3 regions of the Yersinia intermedia genome follow, and region 1 is predicted to be linked to each of the others. Evidence: predicted binding sites of a transcription regulator. Region 1 holds the regulator's gene; each other region holds the start of a gene.

Region 1 (3,825 bases):
AATCACAGGTTTGTCAGGATATGGTCAAACAAGGCAAGGTGCAGGATGTTGAACATCTTTCCAGCTATTTTGCCATTGAAGTCAGCAAGCTGGTTAATGCGCACGGCATCGAGAAGATGCAGGCGTGGCAGGATGGGCTGAAAGATGCCAAAGACGCCAAAGCTTTTGCGACTAAACGTGTTGGAGTCAACTTCTGGGATACTCTCTTCTGGGGTGGGGCCGACTCAATTAATGATTGGGCTAATAAAGGCTATGAAGTGGTCGCATCGAATCCCGATTATGTCTACTTCGATATGCCATATGAAGTTAACCCGAATGAACGCGGTTACTACTGGGCAACCCGCTTTAATGACGAAGCAAAAGTATTCAGTTTCGCGCCAGACAACATGCCACAGAATGCCGAGACCTCGGTGGACCGCGATGGCAATCACTTCAGCGCCAAAAGTGATAAACCTTGGCCGGGTGTACATGGCATCTCAGGTCAGTCATGGAATGAAACCGTCCGTACTGATGAGCAGATGGAATACATGATCTTCCCTCGCGTGTTGCCATTGGCCGAGCGTGCCTGGCACCGCGCTTCGTGGGAGCAAGATTACAAAGCGGGCCGCGAATACAAAGGTGGTGAGACGCATATGGTTGACACCAAGGCGTTGGACACCGATTGGCAGCGCTTTGCCAATATCATGGGGCAGCGTGAGCTGGCGAAGCTGGATAAAGCCGGTGTGTCATATCGCTTACCAGTCCCAGGTGCTCGGGTTGTGGCAGGGCAGTTGGAAGCCAATATCTCACTGCCGGGCCTGATTATCGAGTATTCAACGGATGGCGGTAAGCAGTGGCAAAAGTATGATGCCAAGGTACAACCTACCGTGAGTGGTGAGGTGATGATTCGCTCCACCAGCCCAGATGGTAAACGTAGTAGTCGTGCTGAGCCGGTTAAAGTCTGACCATTGGTACTATTGAGCTGTGTCTAATGTTATCTCCTGTTTGCTTGATTTTTAGCTAAACAAATTTAAGTGAAGTTGAGTTGATGGTTCTTTCCCCGGCTAGTCCGGGGTTTTTTTGCTGAAAAATTGATACGGCTCGTTAAATGAGGGGGAGAGGATAAACAGTAAATTTGTCACTACAAAAGGGATACAGATTTTAATAACGGGGTAGACGCCCAAGTCATTGGCGTTGCGGATGGCAGCAGGTGAAGGCACCCAGAGAGTTCGAACACTCTAGCGGCGTTAAGTACGAAGGGCACAAATAAGAACGACCACCTGACTCCCAACCGAGAGATACTCGGGTATAAAATGGGAAAGGTGGCCATCTTGCTGATAGCTTATGTTAGCCAGACAGTGGAACTTATCAATCTGGATTAAACATAAGCGTAATGTATTCAGTGCTTAAAATCTTTATCACATCAATGCGATAACGCGACATTATCTTTTATCGTGTGCCGACTCGTTTTCACGGCAATCGCCGGTCTCACAGTGGCCGTACAGATACAGGCTGTGATTGGTCAGTTTGATACCATGCTGCTTAGCAATTTCACGTTGAAGCGATTCAATGGATTCATTGCTAAACTCAATCACTTTGCCGCAATCCAGGCAGATCAAGTGATCATGATGATGTTGCTGCGTCAGCTCAAAGACTGATTTACCCCCTTCGAAATTGTGGCGGGTAACAATACCGGCATCGTCAAACTGGTTCAGTACGCGGTAAACCGTGGCTAAACCGATCTCTTCACCGATATCGATCAGCTTTTTATAAAGATCTTCCGCGCTGACGTGATGGCACGACGGGTCTTGCAACACTTCCAGAATTTTAAGCCGGGGCAGCGTTACTTTAAGACCTGCATTTTTTAAGGCTTTGTTGTTGTCAGTCATGCGGATTCAGTCCTGTTACTATCGATTCAAATTAAGGCTGTTCAGCCTATGACATCCGTGGCGCAATAATTACAATTGCGTCTCATTATAGAACTGCTAGCCCCAAATGAAAACCGTGGTTGTTAACAAAGATATAATTGCACACTTTGTAAGATTAATCATGCAGTGTATTGATGAATGGGGATAACACATCATTTAAGTGTACAGTGCCGAGGGATAAAGTTACAAATTTGTAGCATTTTATTTTCATTTTGCGCGAATGACGGTGTGGATCTGTGGGCCGCTTAACAAAGCACAATCGGATAGCCAAACGGGTTGTTCACATTGAGTGGGTTACTGAGAGAGAGAAAGCAACGTTATAATAAAGAGTGCAGGTCAAAAGGATAAAAGGCAGCGGAAACGCCCGGCAGTGTTGCACACGACCATCGCGTTTCCGACTCGTTAGCTTAACTGACGATTGTCAGATCAACCCACATTGTTCGATCAACCCACAATCTCAGATAGGCTCAGTTCTTCAGTGATCTGTTTTACCCATGCCTCGACACGTTCATTAGTCAGTTCTGGCTGACGGTCTTCATCAATTGCCAGACCAATAAAGTGCTCGTCATCGGCCAGGCCTTTGGACGCTTCGAAGTGGTAGCCAGCCGTTGGCCAGTGACCTACGATTGCCGCACCACGTGGCTCAATAATATCGCGCACGGTACCCATCGCATCACAGAAATACTCAGCGTAGTCTTCCTGATCACCACAACCGAACAGTGCCACTAGCTTGCCGTTGAAATCGATCTCTTCCAGTGTTGGGAAGAAATCATCCCAATCACATTGCGCTTCGCCGTAATACCAGGTTGGGATCCCGATCAGCAGAATATCGAAGCCTTCTAAATCTTCTTTACTGCTTTTGGCAATGTCGTGAACCTCAGCAACATCTTTGCCCAGTTGCTTTTGGATCATCTTGGCAATGTTTTCAGTATTGCCAGTATCGCTGCCAAAGAAAATGCCTACAGTTGCCATATAGCTTAATACCTTTTGAATTCAAATAGTTATGCAAATTACTGAGCGCTTCGCCAAGTATTATAACACATGTATAGGGCGACATAATGCCAGAGAACGCCGTCAGACTTTTATCAAGTTTATGCGATATTTAATTTTTGCCAGTCGCTCAACCTTAGAACGCCATTGCCGATAACCATTGTGTAACTGAATGGTTGCAACTTGCGGTGCCAGGGGGAAAACCGTCAGATGCAAGTCTGGTGGCAAAGGAGTTGTCGTTAGCTGTATGAACGTCCTTTATTGCTTTTCGGTCATCAAATAACACCTAAGTTTCTAACGGTAACTATCCGATATATAAGGGGAACGAACATGCAGTTTTTAAAAAATATTACTATCAGGGTGGCATTGCTTTGGGTACTTGGCGCATTTTGCCTGCTCTGGGGGGGCGTATCAGCCTATACATTGTTGTCACTCAATCAACTGACACAATCCTCCAACGCAAATAGTGTGTTGGTTGAAAACATGAATCTGGTTAATCAGGGGACGGATCAATATTTCCGTATGGTGACGCGCCTTTCTCGGTCAGTAGATTACCGCCAGAACGGTAACATTGCGGATGCTGATAAAGAGTTGAAATCATCCGATGTTGCATTGGAGAACCTCAAGCAAAAGCTGGCAGAATTTAAAGCTATCGATCATGCACAGCTAGATCCCGCTTTAGTCAGCGGCGTGATTGATGGATGGAGTGGATTAATTGAACAAGGCGTTACGCCGCTGTATCAGGCTGCAATGGACAATAACAGCGCCGCTTATCAGGATTTAGCCAAGAAAACGGTACCCGCATTGAGTCGCCAGTATGGTTCAGTCGCTGAAAAGTTTAATCAGGCGGCATCAAAAGCCATTGGGGTGGCTAAAGATCAATTCTCTCATTTGACCAAAGTGAGCAGCATTACACTGATCTCTGCGT
Region 2 (3,825 bases), 1.4 Mb from region 1:
CAGGTCAGTTAAACCCTGAATATTAGAGTGACCGCGCAAGGCGTTAATACCGCCCCCCGCCATGCCCATATTGCCCAGCAACAACTGGATCATCGCCATGGTACGGATGTTCTGCGCGCCAACCGAGTGCTGTGTCCAGCCCAACGCATACAGGAATGTGGCGGTTTTATTGGACACACTGGTTTCGGCGAGATATTCGCAAACCTGCAAGAAATCTTCTTTTGGCGTACCACAAATGTTGGAGACCACATCTGGCGTGTAACGGCTAACGTGTTCTTTCAGCAAGTTCCACACACAGCGCGGGTCTTGCAGCGTGACATCGCGTTTGGCAAAGCCGTTTTCATCCAACTGGTAGTTCCAGGTGGTTTTGTCGTATTTGCGGTTTTCGGCGTCATAACCACTGAACAGACCGTCATCAAAGGTAAAGTCTTCCCGCACCAGCAAGCTGGCGTTGGTATAAGCTTCGACGTATTCGCGGTTAATTTTGTTGTTGGTCATCAGGTACAACAACACGCCGGACAGGAACGCGATATCGCTACCGGAGCGGATTGGCGTATAGAAGTCCGCCACCGATGCAGTACGAGTAAAGCGTGGGTCTATCACCAGCAACTTGGCATTGTTGTGGATTTTGGCTTCCATCGCCCAGCGGAACCCCACCGGATGCGCTTCTGCCGCATTACCGCCCATGACGATAATTAAGTCTGCGTTCTTAATGTCAACCCAGTGGTTGGTCATCGCACCGCGACCAAATGTTGGAGCAAGACTTGCTACCGTTGGTCCGTGTCAGACACGTGCTTGGTTGTCTACGGCAAGCATGCCGAGAGCGCGACTAAATTTCTGGGTCAAATAACCCGTTTCGTTACTGGATGCCGAGGCACACAGCATACCGGTACTCAGCCAACGGTTGACGGTAACACCAGCGCCGTTGGTCTTAATGAAGTTAGCGTCCCGGTCTTCTTTCATCAGCTTGGCAATGCGGTCAAAGGCATCATTCCAAGTGATTTGCTGCCATTTATCTGAACCCGGAGCACGGTATTCAGGATATTTCAGGCGGCTTTCGCTATGGATAAAGTCCACTAACCCTGCACCTTTCGGGCACAGCGCGCCACGGTTTACCGGATGGTCCGGGTCCCCTTCGATATGGAAAATACTCTCTTTGGCGTTTTTTGCGCCGTCACCGAGGCTATACATCAAAAGCCCGCAACCAACGGAGCAATATGTGCAGGTATTCCGCGTCTCACGGGCGCGCAGCAATTTGTAATTGCGCGTTTCCGCCAGCGCCACTGACGGCGTAAAGCCGAGTGCCGCGACCGTGGTTCCTGCCATACCGCCAGCGCAGATCTTAAAGAACTGCCTTCTGCTGACCTGCATGGGTCTCTCCTTCGTTCATTGTCACATTATTTCAGTTCACACTTCCCTCAACGAAACCGGAAGCGCTAAAATCGCTTACGCGATATCACCTTTATCGGTGTGGGATACATTCTTCTGGAAATAGAATTATACCCATACCATTCTTAATGTGAATGTTACCACATTGTGATTATGGGTTATAACTTTCAGGGCCGCATAGTGAGCCAGATCAAACCTTCAACAATTGACCTCTCCACCGGAATCTGCGGTGCAAAACAACTTAACGTGCTACAGCGCCATCAAATGGCCGAGCCGCAATTGGATTGGCTAGCGGAGGAAGTGCCGGTAGCGCTGGTCTACAACGGCATTTCCCATGTGGTGATGATGGCAACCCCGAAAGATCTTGCAGCATTTGCGCTGGGTTTTTCGTTGTCAGAAGGCATTATTAGCACCCCGCAAGATATCTACGCCATTGATGTAACACCGAGCTGTAATGGCATAGAAGTTAACATTGAGTTATCCAGCCGCCGTTTTGCCGGGTTGAAAGAGCGGCGTCGGGCGATGGCTGGCCGTACCGGATGTGGCGTCTGTGGTATTGAACAACTTGATGATATTTTTCGCCCCATCGCCCCTCTGCCTTTCACTCAGACCTTTAATTTGAATCAACTCGATAATGCGCTGGCACAGCTCAAACAGGTACAAACTGTGGGTCAGTTGACGGGTTGCACTCATGCTGCGGCCTGGATTAATCCGAAAGGTGAGCTGTTGGGGGGGTGTGAAGATGTGGGCCGCCATGTCGCACTGGATAAGCTGCTGGGGATACGGGCCAAACAACCGTGGCAGCAAGGCGCGGTGCTGGTTTCCAGCCGTGCCAGCTATGAGATGGTGCAGAAAACTGCGATGTGTGGTGCAGAGATTTTATTTGCTGTTTCTGCGGCCACTACCTTAGCGGTTGACGTTGCAGAACGCTGTAATCTGACGCTGGTTGGCTTCAGTAAACCCGGCAGAGCAACGGTTTACACCCATCCACAACGGATTAGCGAATAGAAAGACCATATAATTAGTACGGCATTGATAATCATTTTCAATATCATTTAATTAACTATAATGATCCGAATGCTTACGCGGCGCTTACTTTTTTGCGCCGCCCTACACTACGGAGACGATGAATATGAGTTACTCACTGCCATCCCTGCCTTATGCTTATGACGCCCTGGAACCCCATTTCGATAAGCAGACGATGGAAATCCATCACACCAAACACCACCAGACCTATGTTAACAATGCAAACACGGTGTTGGAGAGCTTCCCTGAGCTGGCTAAACTGAGCGTTGAAGAGCTGATCAAAGATCTGGACAAAGTCCCTGCTGAAAAACGCACCTTTATGCGTAACAACGCCGGCGGCCATGCTAACCACAGCCTGTTCTGGAAAGGGTTGAAGCTGGACACTACCCTGACGGGTGACCTGAAAGCCGCTATCGAGCGCGATTTCGGCAGCGTAGATAGCTTCAAAGAGAAATTTGAAGCAGCTGCGGCGACCCGTTTCGGTTCTGGCTGGGCCTGGCTGGTTCTGAAAGACGGCAAACTGGCGGTTGTTTCTACTGCTAACCAAGATAGCCCACTGATGGGCGAAGCGGTTTCTGGCGCATCAGGCTTCCCAATTATTGGCCTGGATGTGTGGGAACACGCTTACTATCTGAAATTCCAAAACCGCCGCCCAGACTACATCAAAGCATTCTGGAACGTGGTTAACTGGGACGAAGCAGCAGCACGTTTCGCTCAAGCCAAATAAGCCGCATAAACCGTATGTTGCATATCCAAAGAACGTGGAGTTGCAGCTAACAACCTTGTAGCTTCAAGTACGAAAGACACATGCCAGCAAGGCCATCTTGCTGGCATTTTTATTGCTAAAGTTTAGCCAATTTCTGCCGATAGAATGTGCAAGATGGTCACTGGTATTCATGGATATAAAACTCATGAACTATACCCTAAATAATTCGAGTTGCAGGAAGGCTGCCAACGCACATGCAACTTGAAGTATGACGGGTATATCGTTTGGGAAAAGCATTCTTGCCAAGGCTGCCCCGCGTACCACCAGTTCCCCAAAATCTTCTAATAACTAGACCTCCCCAAACTCACCTACGCTGATTGATTTGCATCAGAGACACCGCATAACGGAGAAGAACATGGCAATATTTAGCAACGTTTTTGGTAGATTTGAAAATGTGAGAGTCGGTAAAAAGCTGGGATTAAGCTTTTTCCTGATGTTGTTGTTGGTCGGGATCATCGCTGGTACCGCAGCTTATCATTTCTCCGTCATTGAAGAACATGCTTATAAAGTCGATTTGAGCTACAAAATCAACGATGAAGCCAATCAGGCGAAATATAACCGTGCGTTATATGAACGTACCTATGACCTGAAATACATTAAAGAAAACTCCCAACATATCAATAATATAAAAAATCTATTAACCC
Region 3 (3,825 bases), 1.8 Mb from region 1:
TACAACGCCATTTATTGCTTATTAACTGCCATATCACATCCATCCCAGTATTAAATTTACCCACTAAAGTCCCCCAACTTTTGATTACTCAAAGAATCATCATTCGTGTAAATAGCCCTGGCGTGAATCGTAGGCATAAAAAAAGGCGCCGTAGCGCCTCTTTAAGGATTTTTTTCTGCGACTTAGAGTACCAGGCCCGCAATAGAGGCGGACAGCACACTGACCAGCGTAGAGCCGTATAACAGCTTCAAGCCAAAGCGTGAAACCACATTCCCTTGGTGCTCATTCAAACCTTTAATCGCACCGGCTACGATACCAATAGAGGAGAAGTTAGCGAATGAAACCAGGAATACTGACAGGATACCCACGCTGCGTGGCGACAGTTCTGATGCCACTTTCTGCAAGTCCATCATTGCCACGAATTCGTTAGAAACCAGTTTGGTTGCCATGATGCCACCAACTTGTAAGGCTTCATGAGTTGGTACGCCCATCACCCAGGCAAACGGGAAGAAGACATAGCCCAAGATACCTTGGAAGCTGATACCGAACAGCAAGCTAAATAAGGCATTCATCGCAGAAATCAATGCGATAAAACCAATCAGCATGGCTGCAACGATGATAGCCACTTTGAAACCGGCCAGAATGTACTCACCCAGCATTTCAAAGAAGCTCTGGCCTTCGTGCAAGTTGCTCAGTTGCAACTCTTCTTCATCCTCTGCTTTATACGGGTTGATCAATGACAACACGATAAAGGTACTGAACATGTTAAGCACTAACGCTGCAACCACAAACTTCGCGTCCAGCATTGACATATATGCACCCACGATTGACATGGAAACTGTCGACATCGCGGTTGCTGCCATGGTGTACATGCGTTTTTCAGACATTTTGCCCAAAATGTCTTTATAGGCGATGAAGTTTTCAGATTGGCCCAGAATCAGTGAGCTGACGGCGTTGAATGATTCCAGCTTACCCATGCCGTTAACTTTAGACAGCAAAGTACCAATAATACGAATAACGACCGGCAGAACTTTAATGTATTGCAGAATACCAATCAGAGCAGAAATAAAGACGATTGGGCACAGCACTCTCAGGAAGAAGAACGCCAAACCTTTATCACCCATATTGCCAAAGACGAAGTCAGTACCGTTAGCGGCAAATCCAAGTAACTTGTCGAATAAACCGGCGAATCCTTTCACAAAACCCAATCCAGCTTCTGAATGGAGGAAGAAGTACGCCAACAACACTTCAATTACCAGCAATTGAATAACAAACCGAATGCGAATGCTTTTCCGATCCTTACAGATCACCAGAGCTAATATGGCCACCACGACTAAGGCCAACGCAAACTGCAGAATATGGGACATGTGTGCTCCAAATTTGAGGCAGGCTAGATTTCGGTGGACATTTTATGTAACGGCTACATTAAAAACGAGATGTAGACAGCAAATATAGAAATTCACTTGCACTAATGCAAACGAATTAGTGGGGTTGATCACAAAAAATAGGATGTTAATAATTTGCTACGAAAGTAGTTCAAATATGCTAGGTTGAACAATTGTAGTAACGCGCGACGAAAATAGCGATGGAATAGTTAACTCGCGTTTTCAGAAAGCAGTCACCGGTGATTGCTGCCGCCTGATTATACGTTGTTAGCTATTAGAGAGATAACTTTTACCACTCCAAATGCGCTTGATAATTATTATCATTTAGATATTATTGCTGGTAAGAAAGTAGACGTAAGTTTTCAAGGGTAATACTGAATGCTAAATAGCCGCGCTGTCGATACATCCCGCCGTACATCAAGGAGGATAAAACTCTCCCTGATGGGGCCTGCTTTTATCGCGGCCATCGGTTATATCGACCCCGGCAACTTCGCTACCAACATTCAGGCCGGGGCTTCTTTCGGTTATACCTTATTGTGGGTGGTGGTTTGGGCCAACATTATGGCTATGTTGATTCAATTGCTCTCCGCCAAGCTCGGTATTGCCACCGGCAAAAATCTGGCTGAGCATATCCGTGACCGTTTTCCACGGCCTGCGGTATGGGCTTACTGGGTACAGGCTGAAATTATTGCGATGGCGACAGATCTTGCCGAATTTATCGGGGCAGCCATCGGGTTTAAATTACTGCTAGGCGTGACACTCCTTGAAGGTGCTGTCCTGACCGGTATCGCCACTTTCCTGATTCTTATGCTGCAAAAACGTGGGCAAAAACCTCTTGAGCTGGTTATCGCTGGGTTGCTGATTTTTGTGGCTGCGGCTTATATCGTCGAACTTATTTTCTCCCAGCCGGAACTCGCGGCGTTGGGGCGCGGTATGTTGGTTCCTGAGCTACCTAATCGTGACGCGGTGTTTTTGGCCGCTGGGGTATTAGGTGCCACCATAATGCCACACGTTATTTATCTGCATTCATCCTTGACGCAAACGGCGGGAGATGACTCCAAGACATCCCGTTATGCTGCCACAAAATTGGATGTGGCGATTGCCATGACAATTGCCGGTTTTGTAAATCTGGCGATGATGGCAACGGCAGCAGCGGCTTTCCACTTCAATGGCTATGGCAGTATTGCTGAAATCGAGCAAGCATATCTAACACTACAACCTTTGTTAGGTAATGCCGCCGCCACTATTTTTGGCTTAAGTTTGGTTGCAGCCGGGTTGTCATCGACAGTGGTGGGGACATTGGCAGGGCAGGTCGTGATGCAAGGCTTTGTCCGGTTTTATATTCCTATCTGGGTGCGCCGCACGGTGACCATGTTGCCTTCATTTATTGTCATTTTGGCAGGGATGGATGCAACACGGATCTTAGTGATGAGTCAGGTACTGCTGAGTTTTGGTATTGCGTTGGCGTTAGTTCCATTGCTGGCTTTCACTGGCAATAAAGAATTGATGGGAGAGATGGTTAACTCAAAATTGATTCAAGTTTTGGGGAAGATAATTGTGTTAGTCGTGGTTGGATTAAATGCCTACCTGCTGATTAGCTTGCTCTAAGGTATTTATGGTGGCGGATCGATAGCCAATCATCCGCCTGAAGCCTTTGCTAATTAGTCATCATCATGATGGCGCTCATGCCCTTTACCACGATGATGTTTCTTGCCGTGGTTGTCATGATGTTTATCGTATTTCCAATAGCGCCCTTCACGGTAATAATAGTTCTTTTGCCATGAGTCTCTGTTTTGCCAGCGGTGCCCATCCCAGTAATGCCCATGGCGGTTTCGTTCGCCTAAATCCCGCCCCTGATGATCCTGCCACCATCGCTGATCGCGCCAGTCATAACCATCCCAATAATTGCCACGGCGATCTTGCTCACCTATCTGCAATGAAACACTGGGGAGTAGCTCAATACTCTCGGCATTTGCCATAGGAACGAGAGGAAACCAGGCTAATATCGTTACTAATAACAGTGGTCTTAACGAAATAGGTCTAAATATCGTCGGTTTCAAAACATCCACTTTTGACATGATTTATCCTTGCGCAGCTTTATTGGCTATGGCCTATCTTAAACTGCGGTTCGGCAACTGTGACTCAGATAAAACTGTAAAATAAAAAATTGAGATTTATCTGTAAAAGTGATGGATGGGGTACCTGAGTACCCCTATTGCTGCTTAGAGAGAGCGTTTACACCAGAATATCTTCAATACGTTTGATTTCTTCGGCGCTGAAGTCCGTGTTTGCCAACATACCGACAGCATCGTCAATCTGGCTGGTTTTGCTGGCACCAATCAGTGCTGAAGTCACCCGCCCGCCACGTAATACCCAGGCTAAAGACATCTGTGACAACTTCTGGCCGCGCTCGTGCGCCAACGTGTTCAACTGGCGCACT

What was found. The regulator Fur, encoded in region 1, represses iron uptake genes when iron is present. The targets are predictions, from matches to a motif close to ATAATAATGAGAACNACTATCAA.
Region 2: sodA (superoxide dismutase [Mn]) is a predicted target of Fur. The motif match lies at 2,422-2,444, and genes of this name have one in related genera.
Region 3: EL015_RS06400 (Nramp family divalent metal transporter) is a predicted target of Fur. The motif match lies at 1,693-1,715, and genes of this name have one in related genera.

The regions. Positions count from the first base shown of each region.
Region 1 covers NZ_LR134116.1:3,207,399-3,211,223, reverse strand. The annotation lists gene EL015_RS14695 (family 20 glycosylhydrolase) at 1-944, shown strand, start outside; gene fur (ferric iron uptake transcriptional regulator) at 1,422-1,868, opposite strand; gene fldA (flavodoxin FldA) at 2,352-2,879, opposite strand; gene EL015_RS14680 (methyl-accepting chemotaxis protein) at 3,228-3,825, shown strand, end outside.
Region 2 covers NZ_LR134116.1:4,611,653-4,615,477, forward strand. The annotation lists gene fdnG (formate dehydrogenase-N subunit alpha) at 1-1,371, opposite strand, end outside; gene fdhD (formate dehydrogenase accessory sulfurtransferase FdhD) at 1,543-2,397, shown strand; gene sodA (superoxide dismutase [Mn]) at 2,522-3,142, shown strand; gene EL015_RS21055 (methyl-accepting chemotaxis protein) at 3,537-3,825, shown strand, end outside.
Region 3 covers NZ_LR134116.1:1,371,799-1,375,623, forward strand. The annotation lists gene EL015_RS06395 (NupC/NupG family nucleoside CNT transporter) at 183-1,367, opposite strand; gene EL015_RS06400 (Nramp family divalent metal transporter) at 1,764-2,993, shown strand; gene EL015_RS06405 (DUF2502 domain-containing protein) at 3,047-3,463, opposite strand; gene EL015_RS06410 (aldo/keto reductase) at 3,621-3,825, opposite strand, start outside.